Regions from separate parts of the Isoptericola sp. GX10416 genome, predicted to be linked through region 2. Evidence: riboswitches for the same ligand, from Rfam matches in the RefSeq annotation. Region 2 holds a riboswitch; each other region holds the start of a gene.
What was found. A riboswitch is a leader RNA that binds a small molecule or an ion and turns the genes downstream of it on or off. The one in region 2 is predicted to bind cyclic di-AMP.
Positions count from the first base shown of each region.

Region 1: it holds a riboswitch for cyclic di-AMP, as region 2 does, so the genes downstream of both, ACWAT2_RS04855 (C40 family peptidase) here and ACWAT2_RS19000 (M15 family metallopeptidase) in region 2, are expected to answer to the same signal.
Region 3: it holds a riboswitch for cyclic di-AMP, as region 2 does, so the genes downstream of both, ACWAT2_RS12735 (C40 family peptidase) here and ACWAT2_RS19000 (M15 family metallopeptidase) in region 2, are expected to answer to the same signal.

Region 1 covers NZ_JBWPVO010000002.1:226,396-230,665, reverse strand. Annotated here, with positions in the region: gene ACWAT2_RS04870 (SDR family NAD(P)-dependent oxidoreductase) at 1-323, opposite strand, end outside; gene ACWAT2_RS04865 (exodeoxyribonuclease III) at 354-1,154, shown strand; gene ACWAT2_RS04860 (septum formation family protein) at 1,198-1,950, shown strand; cyclic di-AMP (ydaO/yuaA leader) riboswitch at 2,276-2,425, shown strand; gene ACWAT2_RS04855 (C40 family peptidase) at 2,427-3,296, shown strand; gene ACWAT2_RS04850 (ABC transporter ATP-binding protein) at 3,485-4,198, shown strand; gene ACWAT2_RS04845 (hypothetical protein) at 4,198-4,270, shown strand, end outside.
Region 2 covers NZ_JBWPVO010000023.1:13,563-17,832, reverse strand. Annotated here, with positions in the region: gene ACWAT2_RS19010 (VOC family protein) at 1-332, shown strand, start outside; gene ACWAT2_RS19005 (LLM class flavin-dependent oxidoreductase) at 361-1,341, opposite strand; cyclic di-AMP (ydaO/yuaA leader) riboswitch at 1,493-1,645, shown strand; gene ACWAT2_RS19000 (M15 family metallopeptidase) at 1,645-2,505, shown strand; gene glmS (glutamine--fructose-6-phosphate transaminase (isomerizing)) at 2,515-4,270, opposite strand, start outside.
Region 3 covers NZ_JBWPVO010000008.1:62,608-66,877, reverse strand. Annotated here, with positions in the region: gene ACWAT2_RS12740 (universal stress protein) at 1-702, opposite strand, end outside; gene ACWAT2_RS12735 (C40 family peptidase) at 857-1,678, opposite strand; cyclic di-AMP (ydaO/yuaA leader) riboswitch at 1,679-1,869, opposite strand; gene ACWAT2_RS12730 (C40 family peptidase) at 2,131-2,922, opposite strand; cyclic di-AMP (ydaO/yuaA leader) riboswitch at 2,925-3,080, opposite strand; gene ACWAT2_RS12725 (iron-dependent transcriptional repressor DtxR) at 3,232-3,930, opposite strand; gene serC (phosphoserine transaminase) at 4,033-4,270, shown strand, end outside.

The sequences.
Region 1 (4,270 bases), on a different contig from region 2:
CCGACGTCCCCGCCGACGAACCGTTGCGCGGTCGTGAACCCGGCGTTGTTGACGAGCAGGCCCACGGGGCGCCGCTCGTCGCCCGGCTCGTCCCCGGTGACGGCGAGCCGCTCGGCGACCCGGGCGACGTCGTCCGGGTCGGACAGGTCGGCGGGCAGGACCTCCACCTGGACCCCGGCGGCGGCGCGGATCTGCCCGGCCACCTGCTCGAGGCGCTCGGTGGTGCGCGCCACGAGCACGAGGTCGTGGCGTGCCGTGGCGAGCTGCCAGGCGAACTCCAGTCCGAGGCCGGCGGTGGCGCCGGTGACGAGCGCGGTTCCCATGAACGCACTCTATGGCCCTAGGGTGCGTGCGTGCGTATCGCCACGTGGAACGTCAACTCCCTGCGGACCCGGCTGGACCGCGTGCTGGCGTTCCTGGAGCGCTCGAGCATCGACGTGCTCGCGCTGCAGGAGACGAAGTGCCGCGACGACCAGCTCCCGGTGGCCCCGTTCGAGGCGGCCGGCTACGAGGTCGCGCACACGGGGTACCACCAGTGGAACGGTGTCGCGATGGTCTCCCGCGTGGGCCTGGAGGACGTCGCGACGTCGTTCGCCGACCAGCCGGCGTTCGGCAAGCCGGGCCAGGAGCCGCGGGTCGAGGCGCGCGCGATCGGCGCGACCTGTGGCGGCGTGCGGCTCTGGTCGCTCTACGTGCCGCACGGGCGTGCGCTGACGGACCCGCACTACGCGTACAAGCTCGCCTGGCTCGACGGGCTGCGCGCGGACGCCGCGGCGTGGCTGCAGGCCGACCCGAGGGCGCAGGTCGGCCTGCTTGGCGACTGGAACGTGATCCCTCGTGACACGGACGTGTGGGACGTGACCGCGTTCGAGGGGCACACGCACGTCTCCGCCCCGGAACGGGCGGCCTTCGCGGCGTTCGAGGAGGCCGGGTACACCGAGGTCACCCGCGAGCACCTGCCGGCCGAGCACACCTACACCTACTGGGACTACCAGCAGCTCGCGTTCCCGCGGAACCGCGGGATGCGCATCGACTTCGCCTACGCCTCGCCGGCGCTGCGCGACCGCGTCACGTCGGTGGCGATCGACCGGGACGAGCGGCGCGGCAAGGGCGCCAGCGACCATGTCCCGGTCGTGCTGGACCTCGCCGGTTGACCGCGGCGCCGGCAGATCGATCGACACGCTCTAGGTTGTTCCCATGACCGACGTTCCCGACCGCTCCGAGGACCCGCTGTTCGTCTCGCCCGGCCCGGGGCCGGCCGGGACGCCAGGCCCGGAGGGAACGCCGGGCCCGGAGGGGACGCCAGGCCCGGGGCACCGCGGGTCCGACGGCGGCACCCCGGCAGGCCGGTCCGCGGCGGTCCACCGGCCGGTCGTGCCCGAGGACCCGGCCGCGTACGGGGCGCGCTGGGGAGCTCCCGGCGGGCCGACGCCGGCCGACCGCGCCGCCGCCCGCCGTCGGGCACGGGTCTGGGTGTTCTCGGTGCTGGCCGTGGTGGTGCTGGTCGTGGCGGTGGCCGCGGGGGGTTCGTGGTGGGCGAACCGGGCGCACGACCGCGCGTGGGAGCCGGTGGCAGCCGACGTCGTCGAGCCGACCTCGGCTCACGCGGTCCAGCTCGTGCTGGGCTCGTGCGTGGCCGACGTCCCGGGCTCGACGTCGGTGGACACGGTCGAGGTGGTCCCGTGCCGGGACGAGCACACGGCGCAGGTGGTGGGGCGGCACGACTCGGCGGCCGACGAGGTGTGGCCGGGCACCGACGTCGTGGTGGCGCGTGCCGCACGCGGGTGCACCCCGGAGCTGCTCGGTGCGGGAGCGAGAGGCTCCGACGACGTGGCCGACCTGACCTGGGTGCTGTGGACTCCCAGCGAGGAGTCGTGGGCCGAGGGCGACCGAGCAGGTCTGTGCGTCGGCGTCTGGCCCGCTCCCCGGACGGGCAGCCTGCTCGAGTGAGCCGGTCCGGCGCGCCCTCACCCTGAGTTGTGAAGGTCTCGGCATGACCTGCGAGAACGGTGCCCCGCAGCCCTCGGATGGTGGCGCTCTCATCGGGCACTCGTGATATATCGGGCGTCGATCCGTCCCTGTGTGGCGAGAAATAGAGCGATTTGCCGTATCGAGGAGGAATGCGCCCGCCGACGCATTTCTTCACACCTTCTCCCCGAGTGGCCCCACAACCCATCGTTATCTGATTGTGATCTGCGAGGAACTCGCCGCTAGCGTGCCCGGGTCGCCCCATGTCCGGGGTGAACGGTCGGGCCGCAAGCCGAGTGCTGCCGGCGGCCCGACATCACCGAACCCACGGCAGCAGCGGGAGAACCACGTTCTTCGGGCGGACTCGTGCCGCCCTCGGGGTTAAGCCGTCTCACGACGGCGGGCCATCACTTCTCGGCCTCATCCGACAGCTCATCTCGCAGGCTGGAGAGGTCGCCATGTCAATGCACCACAGTGCTGCGCGCCCGCAGGGCGCCACCACCGCGCGCATGCCGCGCCTGCGACGCTCGACCGTCGCCATCGCCCTGTCCGCCGCGCTCGCCGGCGGCACCGTCGTCGCCGGAGCCGGGCAATCGTCGGCAGCGCCCTCGCCCTCCGCGGCGACCGTCTCGACGACACACCTGCCGACCGCCGGCCACGGCGTCATCACGGCCAAGAAGTCGAAGCCCGTCGTCAAGGCGTCGGTCTCGCGCAAGACCGCCAAGCAGGGCAAGGGCAAGACCCGCCCCAAGTTCACCGTGCAGGTCACGAAGGGCGGCGACGCCGTGAAGGGCCGCGTCCGGCTCTTCGTCGACGGCAAGAAGGTCAACGTCAAGAAGCTGAACAAGAACGGCATCGTGCGCATGAAGCCGCTCCTGAAGCGCTACGACGTGGGCAAGAACCGGATCCGCCTGACCGTGGTGCCCGCCAGGTCGACCGGGCTGGCCAAGGTCAAGAAGCACCGCACCATCACGCTCAAGGCGAAGCAGAGCCGCGGCGCCAAGGTCGTCAAGGTGGCCAACCGCTACGTCGGCCACCGCTACTCCTACGGCGGCACCAGCCCGTCGTCCGGGTTCGACTGCTCGGGCTTCACCTCGTACGTGTACAAGAAGGCGGTCGGCAAGAAGCTGCCGCGCACGACGTCCGCACAGAAGCGGGCCGGCAAGACGGTCTCGCGGTCCAAGGCCCGCCCCGGCGACATCGTCTACACCCCGGGTCACGTCTCCATCTACGCCGGCAACGGCAGGATCATCGAGTCGGCGCGTCCCGGCGTCGGCGTCGTGAAGCGCAAGATGTGGCAGAACAACCCGACGTTCATCCGCATCTGAACCGTCCGGACGGCACGTCAGGCTGGGCCCGCACTCCCCCGGAGTGCGGGCCCAGCCTGTTCTGCCGCGAGGCCTCCACCAAAAGTCGTAGCCCACGTTCCCCCTCCCGCCAGAAGCGACGACGGCGTCGCCCCGGCCAGTCTGGAGGCACCGCACCGCACCGGCGCGGACACACGAGAGGGGAACACGTGCCCGCCATACAGATCACCGGCCTGCGCAAGTCGTACGGAACGTTCGACGCCGTGCAGGGCGTCGACCTCACGGTCGAGAGCGGACGCGTCGTCGGGCTGCTCGGCCCGAACGGCGCGGGCAAGACCACGACGCTGCACGTCCTGCTCGGCCTCGCCGCGCCCACCGCCGGCGAGGCCCTCGTCCAGGGCCGCCGTCACAGCGACCTCGACGACCCCGCGCGGACCGTCGGCGCGCTCCTCGACGCCGGGGGTCTGCACCCCGGACGCACCGGCCGCGACCACCTGCGCATCCTCGCCCTGGCCGGCGGGATGCCGGCCCGCCGGGTCGACGACGTCCTGGAGATCGTCGGGATGACGCCCGCCGCCGACCGCCGCGTCCGCACCTACTCGCTGGGCATGCGGCAACGTCTGGGCCTCGCCGCGGCACTCCTCGGCGATCCCGGGATCCTCGTCCTCGACGAGCCCGCCAACGGCCTCGACCCGGCAGGTATGCGCTGGCTGCGCGAGATGCTGAGGTCCTTCGCCGACGGCGGTGGCGCCGTCCTGCTCGCCAGCCACGTCCTCGCCGAGGTCACCCAGGTGGCCGACGACGTCGTCGTGGTCGGCCAGGGCCGCGTCATCACCGCGGGCCCGCTCGACGAGCTCGTCCAGGACTCCTCCCTCGAGGACGTCTACCTCGACCTGACCGCCACCACCGCAGGAGTGCGCTGATGTTCCGTGCCGAGATGCTCAAGCTCCGTTCCACCCGCTCTCCCTGGGTCATCGGGATCGTCGCCGTCGCGG
Region 2 (4,270 bases):
TGGTGGTCCACTGCGCCGACCCGCGCGCCATGGCTCGGTTCTGGGGCGAGGCGACGGGCTGGAAGGTCCACGAGGTCTCCGACGACCACGCCCGGCTGCGCGCCCCCCAGGACGTCGGCCCCTACCTGGAGCTGGTCCGCACGCCCGCGGAGACCGCCTGGACCCGCGTGCACCTGGACCTGCTGCCGTACCCCGGCGACTCCCAGGCCGCCGAGGTGGAGCGGCTGCGGTCGCTGGGCGCCACGGACGCCGACGTCGGCCAGGGCGACGTGCCCTGGGTCTGCCTCGCGGACATCGAGGGCAACGACTTCTGCGTCCTGGGGCGGGGCTGAGGCGACCCCGGCCCGTCGACGCCCGGTCTCAGAGCACCCGTGCGAGCGCGTCGAGAGCCGCCGTCGGGTCCGGGCCGACGGGGATCATGACCACGCAGGACGCCCCGGCGTCCCACCGGGCCGCGACACCGCCCTGCACCTGCGCGGGCGTCCCGGCCAGCGCGAGGTCGTCGAGCCACTCGTCCGGCAGGTCCCGGACGAACTCTGCCCGCGAACCCGCTCGGCGGCGCAGCGCCCGGAACTCCTCGGCGAACGGCAGCGGCGCGACGTGCGGGTCCCAGTCGGGCTCCCCGATCCACTCCAGCCCGGGACGTGCCGTGTCCCGCGCACGCGCCGCGTCGTCGTCGACCGCCGCGACGTCGTAGGTGACGACCCGGTGCGGGCCCGCGGCGGCGACGTGGCCGAGCGCGGCCCGGACGTACGCGGGGGCGCACGGCTCCGCGAGGACGGTGCCGTCCGCCTGCCGCCCGGCCAGCGCGAGGGACCGCGGCCCCCGCACGCCCGCCAGCACGCGGGGGGTCGTCGTGGGGACGACGGCGGGTTCCAGCCGCACGCCGTCCAGCGCGACGTAGCGAGCGGTCCCGTCGAGCTCGACGACGTCACCCCGCACCAGCGCGCGGACAGCGCGCAGGTGCTCCTCGAGCAGCGTGAGCGGGCTGCTGGGCCACGCCCCCGCGGACCGCATCCAGCCCGGCATGCCGTGCCCCAGGCCGACGTCGACCCGGCCCGGGAAGAGCTGGCCCAGGGTGGCGACCTCCATCGCCGTGAACGCCGGGTTCCGCGCTGCGGCGGGCAGGACGCCGACCCCCACCCGGATCCGCTCGGTCGCCGCGAGGACCGCCGCCGCCTGCGCCGTGCCCCCGCGGAACCCGAGGTCCTCGACCACCCAGAGCTCGTCGAAGCCGTGCGCGTCGGCACGCCGGGCGAAGTCGAGGACGTCCCCGGCCGGCAGGTCCCGGGGCAGCATCACCCCGACCGCACGTTCCGTCGTCGTCTCGGAGGGTGCCACGTGGTCTCCTTCGTCGTCGGGCTCACCCGCGATCATGCCAGCGCCGGACATGCTGTTACGCGTTCGTGACAATCGGTGCCTCCGCGCGGTACGTTTCTGCATGCCTCGCCACGCCGCGAGGCACGTCGCACGGGCGCCGAGCCCTGTCACCGTGCGTCGTCGACCGAAACAGACACGGGGCGGGGGAACCAACGACGGGCGCCACGGCGTCCTTGGGGTGAAGCCGACCGCGCAGCGCGCGGCGGCCGGGTCAGTCTCCGACCCGAATCCGACAGCTAACCCCGAAGGCGCCAGGAGATGACGATGACCCGCTCCACCCGCGCACGCCGTGGCCGGCACTTCGCCGAGCCCCAGCCCCGCGCCTCCCGCGCTTCACGCACGACCCCGCGACCGGCGGCACGACTGGCACCACGTCCCGGGAAGGTCGGCGCCGGGTTCGCCCTCGCGCTCGCCACGGCGTCCGCCGTCGTCGCCCCGGCCGTCCTGCCGGAGGAGGCCAACGCCGAGGGGACCGGGACCACGACCCTCGATCCCGCGGCCCTCGCCGCCGCCGAACGGGCGGTCGCCGAGCGCTCCGACCGGTCGGCCTCCAGGTCCGGCACGGCCGCCCGGTCCGGCGTCGCGATCGTCGTCGACCGGGAGGCCAAGGTGTCCCGGGACGGCGACCGCGTCGACCGGGACTCGATCGAGATCGTGCCGGCCGACCCCGCCCCGGCCGCGCCGGACGAGCAGGTCCCGCCGCCGGGCTGCGACCCGAGCATCGACCCGCAGGGCAGCAACGGCCGCCTCTCCACGGCCGACCTCTGCGCGCCGTGGGCCGGCGCCGTGCTCCTGCGCGCCGACGCCGCGACCGCTCTCGCCGCGCTGAACGACGCGTACACCGAGCAGTTCGGCGAGCAGATGTGCATCACCGACGGCTACCGCAGCTACGACCAGCAGGTGGTGCTCAAGGGGCAGAAGCCCGGCCTCGCGGCCACCCCGGGCACCTCCAACCACGGCTGGGGCCTCGCGGTCGACATCTGCCCGGAGTCGTACGCCGGCGACCGCTGGGCCTGGCTCGCCGAGCACGGCCCCGCGGCGGGGTGGACCAACCCGGCCTGGGCACGCCAGGGCGGTGCGGGACCCTACGAGCCGTGGCACTGGGAGTTCTCCCCCGCCGCGTGACGGGTCGCGTCACTCCACGGTGACGGACTTCGCGAGGTTGCGCGGCCGGTCGACGTCCTCGCCCAGCGCCACGGCCGCGTGGTAGCCGAGCAGCTGGGTGGGGATGGTCAGCAGGATCGGGTCGAGCTCGACCTCGTTGCGCGGCACCTCGATGCGCGCCGTCGCCGCGTTCCCGAGCTCGACGCCCGGGTGCGTGATCGCGACGACAGCGCCGCCACGCGCCCGGATCTCCTGGGCCGCGGTGATGTTCCGCTCGACGAGGTCGTCGTCCGGGATGATCGCGACCGAGGGCAGCTCCGGGCTGATGAGAGCGAGGGGGCCGTGCTTGAGCTCGCTCGTCGGGTACGCCTCGGCGTGCCGGTAGGTGATCTCCTTGAACTTCTGGGCGCCCTCGCGCGCCACCGGGTAGCCCCGGACGCGACCGACGAAGAACAGGCTCGGCGCCGTCGAGAGCTCCTTGGCCGCGGCGGCGAGCGACTCCTCGCCGGCGAGGATCTCGGCGATCTGGCCGGGGATCGCCCGCAGCCCGGCGATGATGCGCCGGCCGTCGGCGAACGACAGGTCGTGCACGCGCCCGAGGGTGAGCGCCAGCAGCGCGAACCCGATCGACATGTGCGTCAGCGCCTTGGTGGAGGCCACCGCGACCTCGGGTCCGGCGTGCAGGTAGATGCCGCCGTCGACCTCCCGCGCGATGGACGAGCCCACGGCGTTGACGAGGCCGACGACGGTGCCGCCCTTGCGCTGCACCTCGCGGACGGCGAAGAGCGTGTCGGCCGTCTCGCCGGACTGGCTCACCACCACGTAGAGCGTGCTCGGCTCGATGATGGGGTTGCGGTAGCGGAACTCGCTGGCGGGCTCCGCGTCGGCGGGGATGCGCGCCAGGTCCTCGATCATCGAGGCCCCGAGCTGGCCGACGTAGTAGGCGGACCCGCAGCCCAGCACCTTGACGCGCTCGAAGCGGCGCAGGTCCCGCGGCTCGAGGTTGAGGCCGGCGAGCTTGGCGGTGCCGAAGCGGTCGTCGAGGCGCCCGGTGAGCATCCGCTCCACCGACTCCGGCTGCTCGTGGATCTCCTTGTGCATGAAGTGGTCGTGCCCACCGAGCTCCAGCTCCTCCACGGTGAGGTCGATCGTGACGGCGGCACGCGCCGTCCGCTCCTCGCCGGCGGTGAAGCTGTGGAAGCCGTCCGCGGTGACGGTGGCGAAGTCGCCGTCGTCCAGCAGCACGACCTGGCTGGTGTGCCGCACGATCGCCGCCGGGTCCGATGCGACGAACATCTCGCCGTCGCCCACGCCGAGCAGCAGCGGCGAGCCGTTGCGCGCCACCACGACGCGCTCGGGCGTCTGGACGTCGAGCACGGCGAGGGCGTAGGTGCCCACGATCTGCCCGACGGCGCCACGCACCGCGTCCTCGAGGCTCAGGCCGGTCGCGAGCTCGCGCGCCACCAGGTGGGCGACCACCTCGGTGTCGGTGTCGGAGGTGAGCTCGACGCCGTCGTCGGCCAGGCGGCTGCGCAGCGTCGCGAAGTTGTCGATGATCCCGTTGTGGACCACGTGGACGCGGCCGTCGAACGACGTGTGCGGGTGGGCGTTGCGCTCGCTGGGCTCGCCGTGGGTGGCCCAGCGGGTATGGCCGATGCCGGTGGTGCCGGCGAGGCGCGCGGGCAGCGCGGCCTCGAGGTCCCGCACGCGGCCCTGCGCGCGGACGACGCGGGACGGGTTGGCCTTCGAGCGCGGGTTGAGGACGGCGATGCCGGCCGAGTCGTAG
Region 3 (4,270 bases), on a different contig from region 2:
GATCTGGTCGACGATCACGTCCAGCCCCGCCTCCACGTCCGCGAGCACCTGCTCGTGATCGATCTGGGACGGCAGCCAGGCGAGCACCCCGGCGCCCGACCCGAGCGGCACGCCGGCGACTGCGACCAGCTCGGCATCCCACGACTTCGCCTGGTCGACGGCGTACCGCAGTGCGACCTCGGACGTCGGCGAACCGTCGACGCCGACGACGATCCGGCTGACCTCGTGGACGGTGTCACCGTCGCGGCGCCGCGGGTCGTCGGCACCCTCACGGTGCGGGACCACGACCGTCGGGCAGTGCGCGTGCGCCGGCAGCGCCGACGACACGGTGCCGAGCAGACGCTCCGTGAAACCGCCACGGCCGCGGGTGCCCACCACGGCGAGCGAGTGCTCGGACGACATCTCGACGAGCACACCCGCCGCGTCCCCCGTGGCGACCGTGCCCTGCACCGGGACGCCGAGCGGTGCGACCCGCGCCTCGGCCTCCGCGAGCACTGCCTTGGCACCTTCGGCGATCGCCGTGTCGTCGAGTGCCGCGTATCCGCCGTCGAGCGACGCCGCCGTGAAGGAGGGCAGCGAGTAGCTGCACACGATGTGCAGCCCCCATCCGACCCGCTGGGCGTACGCCGCGGCCCAGTCCAGGGCGTGCAGGCTCGCGGTCGAGCCGTCGACTCCCACTAGGACGACCTCTGGACGTGTCATGTCGCGCCTCCCGTCATGTCCGGACCTCACCGTCCGGAGCCACCTTGCTTCAAGGGTAACGAAAGACGCCCGCAAGGTGTAGCAAAGAGGACGCACGACGCCCCGACGTCCACGGGGAACGTCGGGGCGTCGAGGGTCCTGCTCGGCAGCAGCCTCAGCCGGTGACTCGCAGGAACACCGGGCTGGACTGCCACAGGCTGCTCTGGCGGACCGTCCATCCGCCCGGGCGCGTGGCCTCGATCTGCTGGCCGTTGCCGATGTAGATCGAGATGTGACCGGGCGACCAGATGAGGTCACCGGGCTGCGCCTCGGCGCGCGACACCACGGTGGTGGCGGACGAGCTACGGATCTGGCTGGACGAACGCGGCAGCGACGTCACGCCGACCTGGGCGTAGGCGTAGGTCACCAGGCCCGAGCAGTCGAACCCGGACGGCGAGGCGCCACCGACCACGTACTTGGTGCCGATGTACCGGGCGGCGATCGAGGCGACCTGCGAGCCGCGCGAGCCGTCCGCGGCGGGGGCCGCTGCGGACTCAGTGCTCGCAGCCGAGGTGTCGGCGCTCGTCGTGCTGGTGTCGACGGCGGTGCGCTCGGACGAGCGGGACGGCGCGACCTCGCGGACGGGCTCCGGCTCCGGCTCGGGTGCCGCCTTGATCTCGGCCGCCTTGGCGACCTTGGGCGTGATCTTCTCGACGGAGACCTTGGCCTCGGCGTCCACGGTGACGACGGGGGCCGCCTCGAGGGCCGTGCGAGCCTGGTCGGTCAGCGCGCCGAGGTCAACGGTGCTGAGCTTGTTGGCCGCGTCGTTGTCGACCGGGGCGGCCTGTGCTGCGGTGGCGCCACCGATGGTCGAGACGAGCAGGCCACCAGCGGTGGCCACGACGGCGGCCCGACGGCCGGCAGCCGCGGACGGCGCAGCCAGCATCGGACGGCGTGCGGCACGGTGCTTGCCGCGCGTCCTGGATGGTGCGTTCACGTGTTCCCTCTCCTGTCGCCTACGAGGTCAGCTGTCGGGTTCGGGTGGGAGAAATCACCCGGCCGCACGGTACTTGCGCACTGTGCGGCTTCACCCCAAGGACACCGTCTCCGATGCCCGGAAGTGGGTCCCCCGCTCCTGCCGGCGGTCTTGGTTCCCTGACCGGTGGCAGGACTCGGCGTCCGATCAGGATCCGGAAGAGTGCTCTACCGGACGTGGAAACGGTAGCGGATCCGAGCGGACATGTCACGTTTAGGTCACGGTGATGTGCGACGCAGGCCGCAGCGCACCTCCGGAACCCCTTGGACGCCCCGCAGACGCCCGCGCTCACGCTCCCCGGACACGTCCCCGCACGAGCGACGACGGGCGCCCTGCGCCCCCTGGAGCCCCGGACGCGACAAGACCCCACCGCGCAGATGCGCGATGGGGTCTCGGTCGGCGTGGCGGGAGTGTCAGCCCACGCGGATGAACGTGGGGTTCGACTGCCAGATGTTGCGGAACTGGATCGTCTTGCCCGGACGGGGGGCATCGATCTGGGTGTTGCCGCCGGCGTAGATGCCGATGTGGCCCGGGGTCCAGATGAGGTCACCCGGCTGAGCGTTCGCGCGCGACACGACCGTGCCTGCGTAGCGCTGCTCCGAGGAGGAGCGGGACAGCGTGATACCGGCCTGCGCATAGACGTACGAGGTGAAGCCGGAGCAGTCGAAGCCGGACGGCGTCGTGCCGCCGGAGACGTATGGGACACCCACGTAGCGCGAAGCGATCGAGATGATGTTCGACCCGTTGGCCGAGGCCGGCGCGTCTGCCGTCGAGGAGGACGACGACGACTCGGTGCTGCTGCTCGACTCGACGGCGGTGCGCTCGCCCGAGCGGGACGGCGCGACCTCGCGGACGGGCTCCGGCTCCGGCTCGGGTGCCGCCTTGATCTCGGCCGCCTTGGCGACCTTGGGCGTGATCTTCTCGACGGAGACCTTGGCGTCGGCGTCCACGGTGACCACAGGGGCCGCCTCGAGGGCCGTCCGAGCCTGGTCGGTCAGCGCGCCGAGGTCGACGGTGCTGAGCTTGTTCGCCGCGTCGTTGTCGACCGGAGCGGCCTGCGCCGCGGTGGCGCCGCCGATGGTCGAGACGAGCAGGCCGCCGGCGGTGGCGACGACGGCGGCCCGACGGCCGGCAGCCGCGGACGGTGCAGCCAGCACGGGACGGCGTGCGGCACGGTGCTTGCCACGCGTGGTGCGAGCAGTCACGTTCAACCTCTCCTTGTCGCCTACGAGGTCAGCTGTCGGGTTCGGGTGGGAGAAAACACCCGGCCACCGAGAACTCGCGCTCTCGACGACTTCACCCCAAGGACACCGTCTCCGGTGCCCGAAAGTGGGTCCCCCGCTCCTGCCAGCGGTCATCCGTGGAAACCAGGACGGCGGCAGGGTTAGGCGTCCGTCCCGGTACTCGCCGGAGGAATCTCCCGCGAGCGTGTCCGACCGTACCCGACCCGGCTGGCGATGTCACGTTCCGATCACGGGCACGCCGGGCGCCCCCGCAGGAGGCTCCCGAAGCGTTCAGCGCGCCGCGACGAACAGGTGCTTGGCGAGGTCCTCGGGCAGCTCGAGGCCCTCGTCGGCGCCCGAGGCCTGCACGGCGTAGTAGTCGCCGATCGCTCTCGCCTGGACGCGCGTGCCAGGCAGCAGCCCGACCTTCGCCAGCCGTGCGAGGAACTCGTCGTCGACCTGGACGGGCTCGGCGATGCGCTGCAGCACGACCGTCACCTCGTCGGAGCCGCCCCGCAGGAAGGTCGGCAGCGACTGCACGCCGTCGAGGAACGGCACGTCCTCGTACTGCTCGCCCAGCTCGGACAGTCCCGGGATCGGGTTGCCGTAGGGGTCGTGGTGCGGGTGGTCGAGGAGTGTGACGAGGCGCCGTTCGACGAGGTCGCTCATGACGTGCTCCCAGCGGCACGCCTCGTTGTGGACGTGCTCCCAGTCCAGCTTGATGACGTCGGTGAGGAGCCGCTCCGCCAGCCGGTGCTTGCGCATGACGCGGGTCGCCTTCGACCTGCCGTCGTCCGTGAGCTCGAGGTGGCGGTCGCCCGTGACGATCACCAGGCCGTCCCGCTCCATCCGCGCGATCGTCTGCGAGACCGTGGGCCCCGAGTGACCGAGGCGCTCCGCGATCCGTGCACGGAGCGGCGTGATGCCCTCCTCACCGAGCTCGTAGATCGTCTTGAGGTACATCTCGGTGGTGTCGATCAGGTCGGTCACGTCCACTCCCGTCTTGAGGCCCGGGCCTAGTCTATTCGCACACGTCACCGTTCGAACGTCCTCGCACGTGCGAACGGACACACCACGAGCCACGGAGCCCTCATGACCCTGCAGATCCCCTCGTCGCTGCTGCCGTCGGACGGCCGGTTCGGCTCCGGTCCGTCGAAGGTTCGCACGGCTCAGGTCATGGCTCTGGGTGCGGCCGGGGACCCGGCCCGGCCCGTGCTCGGCACCTCGCACCGGCAGCCTGCCGTGAAGGACCTGGTCCGCCGGGTGCGCGCGGGCCTCGCGGACCTCTTCGACCTTCCCGACGGCTACGAGGTCGTGCTGGGCAACGGGG